Regions from separate parts of the Ruegeria sp. BC3 genome, predicted to be linked through region 3. Evidence: riboswitches for the same ligand, from Rfam matches in the RefSeq annotation. Region 3 holds a riboswitch; each other region holds the start of a gene.
The links. Region 3 has a riboswitch for cobalamin ahead of ACR0MV_RS07305 (DUF1636 family protein). Riboswitches for the same ligand answer to the same signal wherever they lie in the genome.
Positions count from the first base shown of each region.

Region 1: linked by a shared signal. The riboswitch ahead of ACR0MV_RS19570 (DUF4198 domain-containing protein) and the one ahead of ACR0MV_RS07305 (DUF1636 family protein) in region 3 are both predicted to bind cobalamin.
Region 2: linked by a shared signal. The riboswitch ahead of ACR0MV_RS17385 (hypothetical protein) and the one ahead of ACR0MV_RS07305 (DUF1636 family protein) in region 3 are both predicted to bind cobalamin.

Region 1 is NZ_JBQFUP010000009.1:98,872-103,719, forward strand. Features, by position in the region: gene ACR0MV_RS19560 (alkaline phosphatase family protein) at 1-884, shown strand, start outside; gene ACR0MV_RS19565 (HlyD family secretion protein) at 1,382-2,491, shown strand; cobalamin riboswitch at 3,046-3,252, shown strand; gene ACR0MV_RS19570 (DUF4198 domain-containing protein) at 3,382-4,167, shown strand; gene cbiM (cobalt transporter CbiM) at 4,171-4,782, shown strand; gene ACR0MV_RS19580 (cobalt ABC transporter permease) at 4,779-4,848, shown strand, end outside.
Region 2 is NZ_JBQFUP010000007.1:48,940-53,787, reverse strand. Features, by position in the region: gene ACR0MV_RS17400 (YbaB/EbfC family nucleoid-associated protein) at 34-378, opposite strand; gene ACR0MV_RS17395 (DNA polymerase III subunit gamma/tau) at 560-2,308, opposite strand; gene ACR0MV_RS17390 (protein-tyrosine phosphatase family protein) at 2,455-2,952, shown strand; gene ACR0MV_RS17385 (hypothetical protein) at 2,960-3,367, opposite strand; cobalamin riboswitch at 3,452-3,670, opposite strand; gene ACR0MV_RS17380 (alpha/beta hydrolase family protein) at 3,815-4,684, shown strand; gene rsgA (ribosome small subunit-dependent GTPase A) at 4,681-4,848, opposite strand, start outside.
Region 3 is NZ_JBQFUP010000002.1:420,739-425,586, reverse strand. Features, by position in the region: gene ACR0MV_RS07315 (ABC transporter substrate-binding protein) at 1-755, opposite strand, end outside; gene ACR0MV_RS07310 (ABC transporter ATP-binding protein) at 766-1,542, opposite strand; gene ACR0MV_RS07305 (DUF1636 family protein) at 1,539-1,826, opposite strand; cobalamin riboswitch at 1,990-2,195, opposite strand; gene ACR0MV_RS07300 (bifunctional enoyl-CoA hydratase/phosphate acetyltransferase) at 2,472-3,866, shown strand; gene ACR0MV_RS07295 (acetate/propionate family kinase) at 3,859-4,848, shown strand, end outside.

The DNA of each region.
Region 1 (4,848 bases), on a different contig from region 3:
CGGACGACGGGCTCTACTACACGCAGGTCTTGTTGTCGCCGCACGGGGACCGGATCACGGCCGACTTCGCAAAAACTGTGGTGAAAGAGGAAGGGCTTGGTGATGACGAGTGGCCAGACTATCTAAGCGTTAGTTTCTCTGGTGTTGACGCCACCAACCATTTTTTCGGGCCATCCAGCTTGGAGAATGAAGAAATGGTGCGTTGTTTGGATCAGACACTGTCAGATTTCTTCGAGTTCATGGATCAAGAGGTCGGGCGTGCGAATGTGCTTTACGTGCTTTCCGCCGACCATGGCATGCCGGAAGCGCCAGAAGAGATGGCCGAAGCTGGGCTTTCGACGTTCCGAAACTCTACTGAAGCATTGATGATGGATGTGAACTCGGTGATCGCCGATGAGTTTGGAGTAGAATCCGCAATACAGTTCTTTTTTCGTCCTTACGTTTATCTGGACAACACCGCGATTGAAGAGTCGGGCACCGACCGGCGCGTAATCGAAAGACGTATCGCCGAAAAACTGATGGCTGCATCTGGCATTGAGCTTGCAATGCCGACCGAACCGCTTGCTGAACAGCGAGGGCATACACTTGAGGAGCAGATCCGGCGAAATTATCACCCAACGCGCTCTGGCGACATTTATGTTGTGCAAACGCCTTATTCATTTCTCTTTGAGGATGGTCCAATCGCCGTAATGCACGGATCACCTTGGCGCTATGACACGCATGTTCCAATCATCTTTGCTGGTCCGGGTATCAAGCCGGCTCGTGTGAGCCGCCCTGTTTCCACGGTGGACGTCGCCGTCACCCTGAGCACTATTTTAGGTATCAGCCAACCTAGCAGTGCTGCGGGTGAAACATTGAGCGAGATTGGTGTAAATGATCTATAGGCGGTCTTGCCATTTGGCCGAGTGACAAACGGTTAGATGTACCTAAACGCCTGGTCGTGAGCATTCTAGCCAGCAAGAAGCACTACGAGGTCCAGCCGGCCAGTCTCAGTTGGCTGATCAGGTTCTCTGCGCCTTTCGGATCACGAGACAGTCGGAACAATGAACTCCTCAATCCTGCTATGAGGCCATGCTTCTATGATTTCCTGAACGTGACTTCGGTGGTTGCGACAGTGATTTCGCTTGGCAGTTGGGACTGACATTTGACTAACGGATCAACAATGGGCTCTAAGTTTTGAATATCGCCATCTTGACTGGGATATCGGAAACTCGAATGTAGTGAGAGACCTTTCGTTCTCAGGTCCAATCATTGGCGCGAAGTTGGCCTTTTGAAGGCGCCTATGAGTTTAGAGGTGCCCTGTCATCAGGAGCGCGACAACAACCTTACACGGCGGCCTCTATGCGTTGCTCCGCCCGGGAAACACAATGGAGCATCGAAATTGCTGATTGTTCTGGCACTATATTTTGGCCTCGCCTGGCTGGTGTTCTCAAAACTCCGCCTGCTGCCATGGAACGCGGTTTCAAAGACCTTCATCTATGGCGGTGGTGTCGTAATCGCACTGGTGGTTATTGGCGCGCTTAACCACACGACACCAAGCGGGGCGGTTTCGGTTCAAGGCGCTGTAATCAGTATAGCGCCAAACGTCGCAGGACCAGTGATAGAAGTCGAAGCGGAGGCAAATGAGCTAGTGTCAAAAGGGGATGTTCTGTTCAGGATAGATGATACGGAATATGCCGCTGAAGTCGCTCGACTTGAAGCATCGCTTGCCGCCGCCCAATCAGAGGCAGATCAACTAAGGAACGACCTTGAGGCAGCTGAGGCGGACATCGCGTCACTTTCCGCACAACTGGAGTTTGGGGTGGCGCGGCGCGATGATATTATCCGTCTCGCCGAACGAGGAGCGTCCACTGAGTTCCAGCTTCAGGAAGCCGTTTCAACCATAGAACAGCTTGAAGCGGGCTTACGCGCTGCAAACGCGCGGAAAGCGGGTCTTGAACGGCGTATCGCCGCCCAGGTGGAAGGGGTCGATGTCGGCGTTGTCGAAGTAGAGAATATGTTGATTCAAGCGCGCTGGGCATTGGAGCAAACTGTCGTGCGCGCACCAGCAGATGGCATGGTTACAGGCCTGACCCTGCGCCCAGGGAATCGAGTGACGACTCTGCAGGGAGCAATAAATTTTGTTGTGCCAGACGATAGAGTTTTAGTCGCGACACTTCCTTTGAGCAGTCTGCAAAACGTTTCTGCTGGCGATGCAATACGTGTGGCCCTGCGTAGCGCACCGGGGCAGGAGTTCGAAACCACGATTGTAGACATACCACCCTCTACTAGCGAAGGGGCGTTGGATGCCAGAAGTGGCCTCCCTTCACTGCGTGAGCTGGTCGGCGCGACGGATTATATCGTTGTGGCAGATGTTCCGGATGACCAAAGCGCACAAGTGACTAAGTTGGGTGCGTCAGGTACGGCCTTGGTCATCACCGAGGAAGCTGGCGCGATTTCGGTGTTGGCAGAAGTTTTGTTCTGGATCACAAAGAAGCTGAATTACCTTTGATTTGTCCGAAACAATTTAGGCGCACCTATTTCAAGACCAATCAATTCGTACAGTCGCGTTGCGCTTCACCGACTGAATTGTCCGTGAAGCAGTCTTTTGTATTCGTTCTACCGAACGGCCATCGCTCAACCAGAGATCGCGTCACACAACACCGGCACAGCGATGTTCGTATCTTGCCAAAACGCTGACAATCACTCGCTGGTTGAGATGAAACTTGCCATTCTTAAGGCTTGGTGAAGGGCATCAGCGCGCGACTCGATTTGACTGCCTAGCAATTCAACGCGTCATGACTTGGTGGCAATCTTCCCATTGTTTTCCCGCTGCTTTCTAATCTCAGCGCGGACCAATCCTGTGGGTGAGGATCACATACCATCGGACGTTTCCTGTGCTTGGGATAATGCCCTTCGCGGTCGCCGAAGCTGTTGAGAAATGTCCCTTATTGCAAGACATCTCCACAAAACTCCAATTTGGGGAGGTTGGATGGGCTCAATGAAAGATTGCAATCGACAACACTCCCGCAAATTTTGAGTTGACTGACGCTAGATGAGTCTGGCAAGCGCTTTCGTATGTTTGGTTCCGGGTTCGTCCGGATAAAAGGGAATGCGGTGCGGGTCTAGTCAGACGACAACCCAATGCCGCAACTGCCCCCGCAACTGTGAGCGGCGAGCAAGGCTGATATGCCACTGGGATCTTTTCCCGGGAAGGCCAGTCCGATGCTTTGACCCGCAAGTCAGGAGACCTGCCAGACATGCGCCCCCGGAAGGGGTGCGTCACCGATGCCGGGGTGTGCGTCGGGCCGGTACCTGCAAAAGGGTACGAGGTCCCGTTTGCCCCGTTGTCAAACACAACAATGTGCCGGGGTTGGCACAACGGGACAAGGATAAGACCTAATGAAAAAGCTGCTCTGCACGGCTGCCGCTGCGCTGGCAATTCCTGCCATGGCGCAGGCGCATTTCCTTCTGGAGTACACCACCAACACCATGATCAAGAAACCGGGCGATGTGCCGGTCAAGCTGATCTTCTGGCACCCGTTCGAAAACGGCCACGTCATGGATCTGGAAAAGCCGCAAGAGTTCTATGTAATTCACAACGGTGAAAAAACCGATCTGCTGGACACGCTGGAGCCTGTTCGCTTCACCGGAGGCGAAAACGAGGGTGCGGCGTTCAAGGGCTCGGTTCCTGTGAAGCGTTCCGGCGACTACGTGCTGGTTACCGTTCCTCAGCCTTACTATGAGGAATCCGAGGACATCTATATCCAGCAACTGACCAAAGCGTTCCTGAACCGCAACGAACTGCCGACCGATTGGATGAACCCGGTTGGCCTTCCGACCGAGATCATTCCGCTGAACAAACCGACCAACGTCATTGCAGGTTCGACCTTCACCGGTCGCGTTTTGGCCGATGGTCAGCCGGTTGCAGGAGCCGAGATAGAGATCGAATACATGGCAGCTGAACCGGACATGGACAGTTCAGCCTCGTCGACTCCGTCCGTTTCGCCGATGCCCGGCGGTGCTGTGGTCGCAATTTCGGACGATAACGGTTACTTCTCGTTCGGCGTACCAAAAGCCGGTTACTGGGGCTTTGCCGCACTCGGCGCGGGCCCGGCAACCGAGCATGAGGGCAAAGAACTCAGCCAGGATGCGGTCATCTGGATCCGCGCTTGGGACATGGAATAAGAAATGCACATCGTCGACGGTGCCTTGTCCAACCCGGTCGTTATTGGCGGTGCCATTGCAGCCGCGGGCGGGATTGCAGTGGGGCTCAGGTCGCTGGACCTTGATCGTATCCCGACCGCGGGGGTGCTGTCGGCCGCTTTTTTCGTGGCCTCACTAATCCACGTCCCCATTGGTCCGTCTTCGGTGCATTTGATCCTGAATGGCATGGCCGGGCTTCTGCTCGGCTGGGCCGCCTTCCCGGCGCTGTTCGTCGGGCTTTTGCTTCAAGCCGTCTTCTTCGGCTTTGGCGGGTTAACGGTGTTGGGGATCAACACCCTCAACATCGCGCTGCCTGCAGTTGTGGCCGGAATGCTTTTTGGCCACCTGATCGCGCGCGGCACACCTCTGCATGGTGCGATTTGGGGCGGCATCGGCGGAGCTTTTGCCATTGCCGCCACGACCGGAATGGTCGCCTTCTCACTGGCTTTATCCGGAGAAGAATTTCTGCCCGCCGCCAAGCTCGTATTCTTCGCGCATATCCCCGTCATGGTAATCGAAGCAGTATTGACCGGTTTTGCCGTTTTGCTCGCCCGCAAGGTCAAGCCCGAGCTGTTCATCAAAGGAGTTGCCACATGATACGTGCGGTTCTTTTTCTGGCTTTGTGCTGCGCGCCCTTGCCGGCGCTGGCGCATAAGGTCATCG
Region 2 (4,848 bases), on a different contig from region 3:
TGTGCCCGGCCTTTGGGTCGTCAGGAGTGTCTATCAGAACGGCAGCTTGATGTCTGCGGGAAGGCCCATGCTTTCGGTTAGTTTTGCCATCTCGGCCTGCGAGCGTTCGGCCGCTTTGGTCTGCGCATCCTTGATTGCGGCAAGGATCAGGTCCTCGACGACTTCCTTGTCGTCCCCGTTGAAGATAGACGGGTCGATATCCAGACCTTTGAGCTCACCTTTTGCTGTGGCGGTTGCCTTGACCAGACCTGCACCGGATTCGCCGACAACCATGATGGTGTTCAGTTCTTCCTGCATGTCGGTCATCTTGGTCTGCAAATCCTGTGCGGATTTCATCATCTTGGCCATATCGCCCAGACCGCCGAGTCCTTTGAGCATTGGTTTTCTCCTGTAAATCGGTTTGACGCCTAAATACGGGCGTGGGCTGCGGCATACAAGGGCAGAGGTGCTCCCGCCCGTCGTCAAGGTCTTTGGCAAGACCTTTCCTCCCCTTGGGATGCCCGGCGTCAGCCGGGTGCCCGTGGCGGGCGCGGGAGTTTTTCTGCCTTGTGAACGCCGATCAGTCCTCTTCGAACGGATCCCATTCGTCTTCCACCTCGGGCAGGGCTTCGGTTTCAACCTTGGCTGCGCGTTCCTCTGGTGTTTCGATCCGCTTGATGCGGGCTTTGGGGAACTGCATCAGGACGGCCTGCACAAGCGGGTGCTGCTCGGCCTGCGCTTTCAACGCCAGATCGGCTGCGTCGCGAACTTCTGCGATCGTCGCCGCATCGCCATCCGCCACAATCGATACGGCCCATCGGTTGCCCGTCCAGCGTTGCAGAGCCGAGCCCAGACGCTGAGCCAGATCGGTCGGGGCGTTGTCTGTCGGCGTAAACTCGATCCGTCCCGGCGAATACGAGACAAGCCGTACGCCGTTTTCGACTTCGACCAGGAGTTTCACGTCCCGATTGGTGCGGATCAGTTCCACCACGTGTTCGAAGGTCGGATAGCGCGCCAGCGCGGTCTGGACGTCTTGGGCCAATGCAGCCGTCGGTGCGCCCGCCGGTCCGCGCTGTGGCGCAACCTGCGCCGTGGACGTCGCCTGTACAGGCGCATGGGACGGTACAGCCATACCTCCGCCCGGGCCGCCGTTTGGCGGCGGCGGTGCATCTTGCAGTCGCTTGATCAACTCTTCCGGGCTGGGCAGGTCTGCCACGTGGGTCAGGCGGATCACCGCCATTTCGGCCGCCATCATCGCGTTGGGCGCGGCGGAGACCTCCTCCAGCGCTTTCAGCAGCATTTGCCACATCCGGGTCAGAACGCGCATCGGTATCGCCTCGGCCATTTGCTGGCCGCGCGCGCGCTCATCAGGGGAGACGGTGGGGTCTTCGGCGGCGTCCGGCGTGATCTTTACCACAGAAACCCAGTGGGTGATTTCCGCGAGATCGCGAAGCACGGCCAACGGATCCGCCCCTTCGGCGTATTGGCCGCTTAACTCCGTCAAGGCACCTGCCGCGTCTCCGCGCAGGATCATATCCATCAGGTCCAGAACGCGGCCCCGGTCGGCAAGACCCAGCATCGCGCGCACCTGATCGGCATTGGTTTCCCCAGCGCCGTGAGAAATCGCCTGATCCAGCAGCGAGGTCGCATCCCGCGCTGATCCTTCGGCGGCGCGGGTGATCAGTGCCAGCGCATCGTCGGCAATCTGTGCCCCCTCGGCTGCTGCGATCTTGTTCAACAGGCCGATCATGTCTTCGGGCTCGATCCGGCGCAGGTCGAAGCGCTGGCAACGCGACAGGACGGTCACCGGAACTTTGCGGATCTCGGTGGTCGCAAAGATGAATTTCACATGCTCGGGCGGTTCTTCAAGCGTCTTGAGCAGCGCGTTGAATGCACTGGTCGAGAGCATGTGAACTTCATCGATGATGTAAATCTTGTAGCGGGCAGAAGCCGCGCGATAACGGACGCTGTCGATGATTTCTCGAATGTCATTCACGCCGGTGCGGCTGGCGGCGTCCATCTCCATCACGTCGACATGGCGGCCTTCCATGATGGCAACGCAGTGTTCACACTGGCCGCATGGTTCGGTCGTGGGACCGCCTGTGCCGTCGGGACCGATACAATTCATGCCCTTGGCGATAATCCGGGCCGTGGTCGTCTTACCGGTCCCCCGAATGCCGGTCATGATAAAGGCCTGCGCGATCCGATCCGCTTCGAACGCGTTTTTCAGCGTGCGCACCATTGCGTCCTGTCCAACCAGATCTGCAAAGGTCTCGGGGCGGTACTTGCGGGCAAGAACCTGATAAGCGGGGCTGGGCGTTTCGGTCATGTCTGCTCTGTCGGATTCGTAACAGGGATGCAGCGTAGAGACCCGCGTCGCCCGCGTCCACAGCAGGGTTGGAGGAATTTCGGTTTGGTTTGTATTGAGGGGAAGAAAAGAACGACGAATCCTCTGATTCACAAAGGAGCATCGCTTTGGAAAAATTCGCAATCCATGCCCTAGGCGTTGGTCCAGGCCAACTGGCGTTGTCGCCTTTGCCCGGGGCGGGTGGTGCCTATGACCGCGATCTGAATGTGATCCGGGACTGGAACCCTGACCTGGTGATTTCAATGACCACCGACGCCGAACTGAACCAAGCCGGAGCAGCTAGCTTTGGGGGCGATGTTCAAAACGCATCTGCCGTGTGGAAGCACCTGCCGATCAAAGACTTCGGCGCTCCATCGCCGCCAATTCAGGCGCAGTGGCCCGAGACCAGCGCATTGGCGCGGCGCATATTGGCAGATGGCGGGCGTGTTTTGGTCCATTGTCGGGGCGGATGCGGTCGATCTGGCATGGTTTTGCTGCGCTTGATGATCGAAAGCGGAGAGGAGCCTGCGCAAGCCCTAGCGCGCCTTCGCGCGGTTAGGCCTTGCGCTGTTGAAACCGATCCGCAAATGGACTGGGCCACGACGCTGACCCAGCATAGGTCGTGAGAGCCGATCAGGCCGGAATGTGCTGTACGGTTTCTTGCGAGGGACGAGGTGCCAAAGCCAGCGCCTCAAGCATGGCGCATGGCGCAGTGGTCAACGCACCGGCGGGCAACATCGCAAAATCCGCGCCGAACATCATATCGGCATAGTCCTCTAGCGTTTCGGCTGAGTCTTCGGCATTTGTCCCGCAATAGACCCTGATCCGGGCCGGGCTGGCGCGAAACCGTGCCGTGCAGCCTTCACCGCAATGGCTCAACTCGCTTGAGCCGTCCATTTCGAATTCGCTGGTTGTCACGGGCTGCGCCGCGTCCATTGCCTGCGTAATGGCGCGCGCCAATTGGGCCAGCGCCGGGCAGGGTTTCCCGGTTTTCTGGCACAGAGTCGCCGTGAACTCATGCGTTTGTGTCTTCCAGATCATGATGCGCCCTCCGCGCGATGGACGGGGGACGTGGAACAGGTGTCTCAGTTCACTGAAGACCTGCCCGGACACCCCGCCCGAGTTTCGGTTTTGTCTTTGATGGCAGGTCTCCTGACTTGCGGGTCATCGCTTTGCTGACCTTCCCAACCTTTCGGCCAGTGGTTATTCAGCATTGCTCACCGCTTACAGTTGCGGGGGCAGTCTCGGCCTTGATCCATTCCGGCATCGCCGGGCAGGACCGCACCGTGTTCCCTTTTCATCCCGCCCAGGTTACGAGGCGAGAACCATCACACCATCGCTAGCGGGTGTAGCCGGTTTGAGTCAAGCTGCCTGTTTCGCCAGGTCCAAACGGACGCTTGGTCACTTTGGAAATCTGTTGACTTTGAGCCGGGAAAAGCGCCGATTGCAGAAAGTGAACCGTACGGTTCAGATGCTTGCGAGGGCGCTATGTTGGACAATACTACAGCGGTAGTGACCGAAGATTTTATGCTGGCTGCCGGTACGGCCAGCCTGTCCGCACGGTTGTACACACCCGCATCGGCACCAGACGTTGCCGTTGTGATCCACGGTGCCACGGGCGTACCGCGTGACTATTACAAGCACTTCGCGCATTGGCTGGTGGCCGAGCAAGGCGTGGCCTGTCTGACCTATGATTATCGCGACTTTGGGCATTCCTTGACTGGCCCTATGCGCGAATCGCAGGCCACCATGGCGGACTGGGCGTTGATAGACATGCCAGCCGCCCGAGCAGAGATGCGACGCAGGTTTCCGTCTGCGCAACACTGGAGCATTGGACACTCGGTCGGTGGAATGCTTGGACCTGTCCAACCGGATATCGACCAGATCGATCGAATGATCTGTGTCTGTTCAGGCTTGGTCACATTGTCGGACCACCCTTGGCCGTACCGCGCGTTGGCGACGATGTTCTGGTACGGTCATCCGCCGTTGCTGGTCAAGGCGCTGGGATACCTGCCGGGCAAGGCGCTGGGATTTGGGTCGAACCTACCGTCGCGAGTGTATTGGCAATGGCGGAAGTGGTGTACTGATCCGCTGAACTATGTGCCAGAGATCGGCACCAGCCTGCCCGAAGCGCAATGGGCCGCGTCGGAGACACCCGTTGACCTGTTCACAACAGACGATGATCAGGTGGTGCCTCCTAACGCGGTGTGGCGATTGGCCGATCTCTACGGCCCCAAGGCGCGCAGGCACCAATTGTCACCGAAGGAGTTCGGCCTGTCCGAGATCGGCCACATTGGCGCGTTTGCGCGTCGCAATGCGGCCGTCTGGCCCCGGCTGATTGCGCCAACCAACGGCTAGAGCCTTTTGCGGGACGTCTTGTCCTGCATCACGGACCGCACCATTTTGCCGAATGCTTTGTCGCGTGCCCGTGATTCCGCCACCGTCTCAGAGTTTCTCTGATCCTCGCGGCGCAATTTTTGCCAACGGGCCAAACGTTCTGGGTCCAGCGTTCCTTCGGCGAT
Region 3 (4,848 bases):
ACCAGGAATTCGGGGTTTGAGGCGGCGACGGCCTCCCACGAGGTGCGGCCCCAGCTGGTGTCCATGTCATGGGTTACGTTCTCGCCGCCCGCGGCTGCGATCATCGCGTCAGGGATGGCAAATTTACCAGCGGTGAACGGTGCGTCTGCAGGGCCATCCAAAAGGAAGACTCGAGGTTTCGACAGATCAGCCGTCTTTGCCTCGATCGCCGATAGTTCTTCTTTCCAGCCATCGACCAGCGCGTTGGCCTTGTCTTCGACGTGCATCACCGTGCCCAATCGCAGGACGTCGTTGAACAGCAGGTCCATGCTGGCCTCGGGGCGGTTTTTGTCCAGATGAACGCAGCTTTCGGTCAGGATCATCGTTTTGATGCCAAACGGCTCAAGCGTGTCCGGCGTCACATCGCCGCCGGGCTTCATGCCATAGTACCAACCGGCAAAGAACAGATCAGGCTCGACCGCGACGAGGTTTTCCACGGTCGGGTACTTGGGGGCAAGCTCGGGGATGTCGCCGCGCAGCGTGTCGAATTCCGGGCTGGTCTTGTACCAGCCGGTAATGCCTGTCAGGCCGACGATCTTATCCTGCAGACCCAGCGCAAAGGCCATGTCGGTCATGTTCATGTCGTGCACGACCAGCCGCTCGGGCTGAGTTTCAAAGACCAGAGGCTCACCGCAATTGTCGACAGTGACCTCGTGCGCCGTCGCAGCGCTGGCCAATCCGCCAATCAGGGCTGCGGACCAAAATGTATTTTTCATGCTCGGTTCCTTAATTTGAGCGTTTGGTTCTTCGGATATCCAGTGCCGGGATCACGCGGCCTTCATGTTGAAAGCACAGATAATCGACACCAAAAGTTTCACGGACCCGTTCAGGGGTCAGAACGTCTTGCACCAGACCAAATCCGGTCAATTGTGCGGATTTCATCAGGGCGACATGCGTGGCGAATTCCGGGATCATGACCAGATCGTGGACGATCATGACCACCGTGATGCCAAGCTCGGCCACCAGCGAGAGCATCCGGCCTTTGGCGTCCGGGTCTAGGTGGTTGGTCGGCTCATCCAGAAACAGCAGCGAGGGGTTCTGCGCCAGTGCCCGCGCAATATGTGCGCGTTGGCGTTCGCCGCCTGACAGCACACCCATTCGCTTGTCCGCCAAGGTGCTCAGACCGGTCAGTTGCAGAATGCGATCCAGTTCTGCTGCATGTTCATTGGCGGATCGATCCGCACGGATCGGAATCTGACCAAGCGCCACATAGTCCCGCAGGAACAAACGTCCGTCGGGCGTTTCCTGCTGACCAACCACGGCAATCATGCGCGCGCGATCCACGGCCGAAAGCTGCCGCAAGCTGCGCCCTTTCAAAAGAACGTCGCCCAGCACGATTTCCTCGACGCCACACAGCAGATTAAGCAGCGTCGTTTTTCCCGCCCCATTCGGACCGGCAATCGCCAGGATCGCACCCTCTTCGAGATCGAAATTGATGTCTTTCAACAGGACATCGCCGTTGAGCGCGTAGTACTCCAATGCGCGCGCCTCAAGGAAGGTCATAGGCCGTCCTCCTGCGCGAACCGCGGCAGACGCGCGAGAGTTTTGTCGAACAAGGCGCTTGGACGCTGGGTCGCGTTGGTCCAACCATCTTCGCTGTCGCGGAACTGGCTGGCAAATTCAACCAACGCGTCCATGTCCTGATCCGACAGAATGTCGCCGAATAAGTACTGCGCTTTACCCTCAGCTTGAAAGCCGACAGTCGTGGGGCGTTCACACCCCGCCATGCAATTCACTCTGCGAATTGCAAAGCCATCAGGCAGCTTCTGCGCAAGCGTCTGACACATTGAATCCGCGCGAATATGACCTTCGCAGGTTTCACAAATAAGTAGAAAATGATCTGGTTTTATTGACACTTCACGCCCCGCTTACATCCGAGTCGAACGAAATGCAATGTTATAACGTCTACGACGTTTCATATCGCCTCCTTCCAGGACGCCCCGCCCCGAGTTGGTTGAACATTTGATGGCAGGTCTCCTGACTTGCGGGTCATCGCTTGGCCATCCTTCCCGGCCATCGTGGCCAGTGGACATTTGGCGTCGCTTACCGCTTACAGTTGCGGGGGCAGTCACGGACTTGGTGCCAGACGGCAACCTCACCGTATTCCCTTTTCATCCCTTGGCGAACCAGAGGGAACCATCGTGGATGATGAGTGCCTGAGTTCAGAATTTGGGTCAAGATTAAAACTGCGCGCGCCACGACACGCTTGCTCGATGCGTTCTGCAGAATCAGTGTCACAGACTTTTGCTAGGCCATATGAAGCGCTTTCCGTGGCGCGGTAGCATCGGGGTTAACGAATTGTCATTCGATAAGAACTTGACTACGCTGCAGCGCAGAAAGGGCCAGAGGCGAGGAAAGCGGTGAGTTTTATCGCAGCTCGGACGCCTTGCCTCGAGCGCTGACTTTATTATTCAGAACCAAAGCCAGACACCATGAAGATTGAAGAAAACCGAACTTATTCACAGATCAAAGTTGGCGACACCGCGCAAGTCACGCGGCTGTGCACGGTGGATGATCTGTATGCCTTTGCGTCGGCTTCGGGCGATCATAACCCGTTGCATCTGGCCGCGTATGACGGCGACGGTGATGGCCGCCCCGAGGCTGTTGCACCGGCCCTTTGGCCTGCTGGTCTGGTTGCCGCGGTCATAGGAAACATACTTCCAGGTGCGGGGACGCAAACGCGACGCGCGGATCTGAGCTTTCATGCGCCGGTTCTAGCGGGAGAGGAACTGACGGCCTTTGTGTCGGTTGTGGAAAAGCGTGAAGACGGTGACCTGACCCTGTCCGCCGAGGTGCGCCGGATCGGGGATGATGCACTGATCCTCAGTGGAACCGTCCAAGTCACTCCGCCCGCGCAGCATTTGACATTCGACTCGGTCGAGGTGCCTGGACTGATCGTTCAAAGGCACCAGCATTTTGATGCCCTTCTCGAAAAGGCGCGGCCATTGGACCCGATGCCGACCGCAGTCGTCGCCCCGGAAGAGCCGAACTCACTGGGCGGCGCTTTGCTGGCGCATGCCGACAGCATCATTACGCCAATACTGGTGGGCGATCCTGCCAAGATCACCGCCGCTGCGGTCGAACTTGGCGCGGATCTGGCCGGGGTGGAAATCGTTGCCGCGCAAAGCCACGATGTTGCCGCTCATATTGCCGTCGATCTGGTGGTTGAAGGCAAAGCCCGGATGCTGATGAAAGGGCATTTGCACACGGATGTCCTGCTGCGCGCCGCCCTGCGCCGGGAAAAGGGGCTCAGGACCGGACGGCGTTTGTCGCATGTGTTTGTCATGGACGTTCCGGGTATGTCGCGGCCGATCATGGTCACCGATGCCGCAGTGAACATTGCCCCGGACCTTGAGACCAAAGCCGATATCGTTCAGAACGCGATCCATCTGGCGCATTCAATCGGTATCGACATGCCCAAGGTGGGCGTTCTGTCGGCGGTCGAGACGATCAACCCGCATATGCCTTCATCTGTGGACGCAGCACTGTTGTCAAAAATGGCCGAACGCGGCCAGATCACTGGTGGGATCGTCGATGGGCCTCTGGCCATGGACAATGCCGTCGACCTGAACGCTGCGCGGACTAAAGGCATCACATCCGAGGTCGCAGGGGTCGCGGATATCCTGGTCGTCCCGAACATCGAGGCGGGCAACATGGTCGCCAAACAACTGACTTATATCTCTCATGCCGAAGCCGCTGGTGTCGTTGTGGGTGCGGCTGCACCGATTATCCTGACCTCACGCGCGGATAATGATGCGTCGCGTCTGGCCTCATGTGCGGTTGCAGCCCTGCATGCACTTGCGAACAAGGATAAAATCCATGGCTGAGCACGTTCTGGCCCTGAATGCCGGGTCGTCATCGTTGAAATTTGCATTGTATGAATTGCTCGAAGATCGCCGCCCCAGCATGCGGTGGCGCGGTCAGATCGAGCGGTTGGGCGATGCACCGCGCCTGTTGGCGCAGTCAGCAGGGGGGCGGTCGGTCGATCGACAACTGTCCGGAACAAAATCCCATGATGAGGCCATAAACGCGTTTCTTGAGCTAACCCGCGAATACCTACCGGATGTTCAGGTTCGGGCCGTCGGCCACAGGGTCGTGCATGGCGGGCCAGTCTATTCTGAACCTGTTGTGGTGGATGAGAAGGTCATTGATACGCTCAGCGGCTTTATTCCCTTTGCACCGCTGCACCAACCCTACAGTCTTGCGGGGATCCGGGCGGCCAGCGCGGCGTTCCCTGGGACCACACAGGTCGCGTGTTTCGATACCGCGTTTCACCGCACGCACCCGTGGGTGAACGATACCTTCGCTTTGCCTCAGAGCTTTTACGACAAAGGTGTGCGCAGATACGGGTTTCACGGGTTGAGCTACGATTACGTCTCACAAAAGCTGAAGGAAATCGCGCCCGGTCTTTATGATGGACGTGTCGTCATTGCGCATCTTGGCAACGGCGCGTCGATGTGCGCGGTGTCCGGGGGGCGGGCGGTCGCTTCGACCATGGGCTTCTCGGCGTTGGACGGTTTGCCGATGGGAACACGCAGTGGGCAGCTTGATCCCGGTGTCGTGCTTTACATGATGCAGCAAGAAGGGATGTCGGCCGACGACATAGCCGAGACGCTGTATCGGAAATCTGGCTTGCTGGGGCTGTCCGGGATGTCCTCGGACATGCGCACATTGTTGGCCGCCGACACGCCCGAAGCGCGAAGAGCAATTGACTACTATGTCTTCCGTATCCGCCGAGAGTTGGGGGCGTTGTCCGCGGCGCTGGAAGGCATCGACGCTTTGGTCTTCACCGGAGGCATCGGCGAAAAT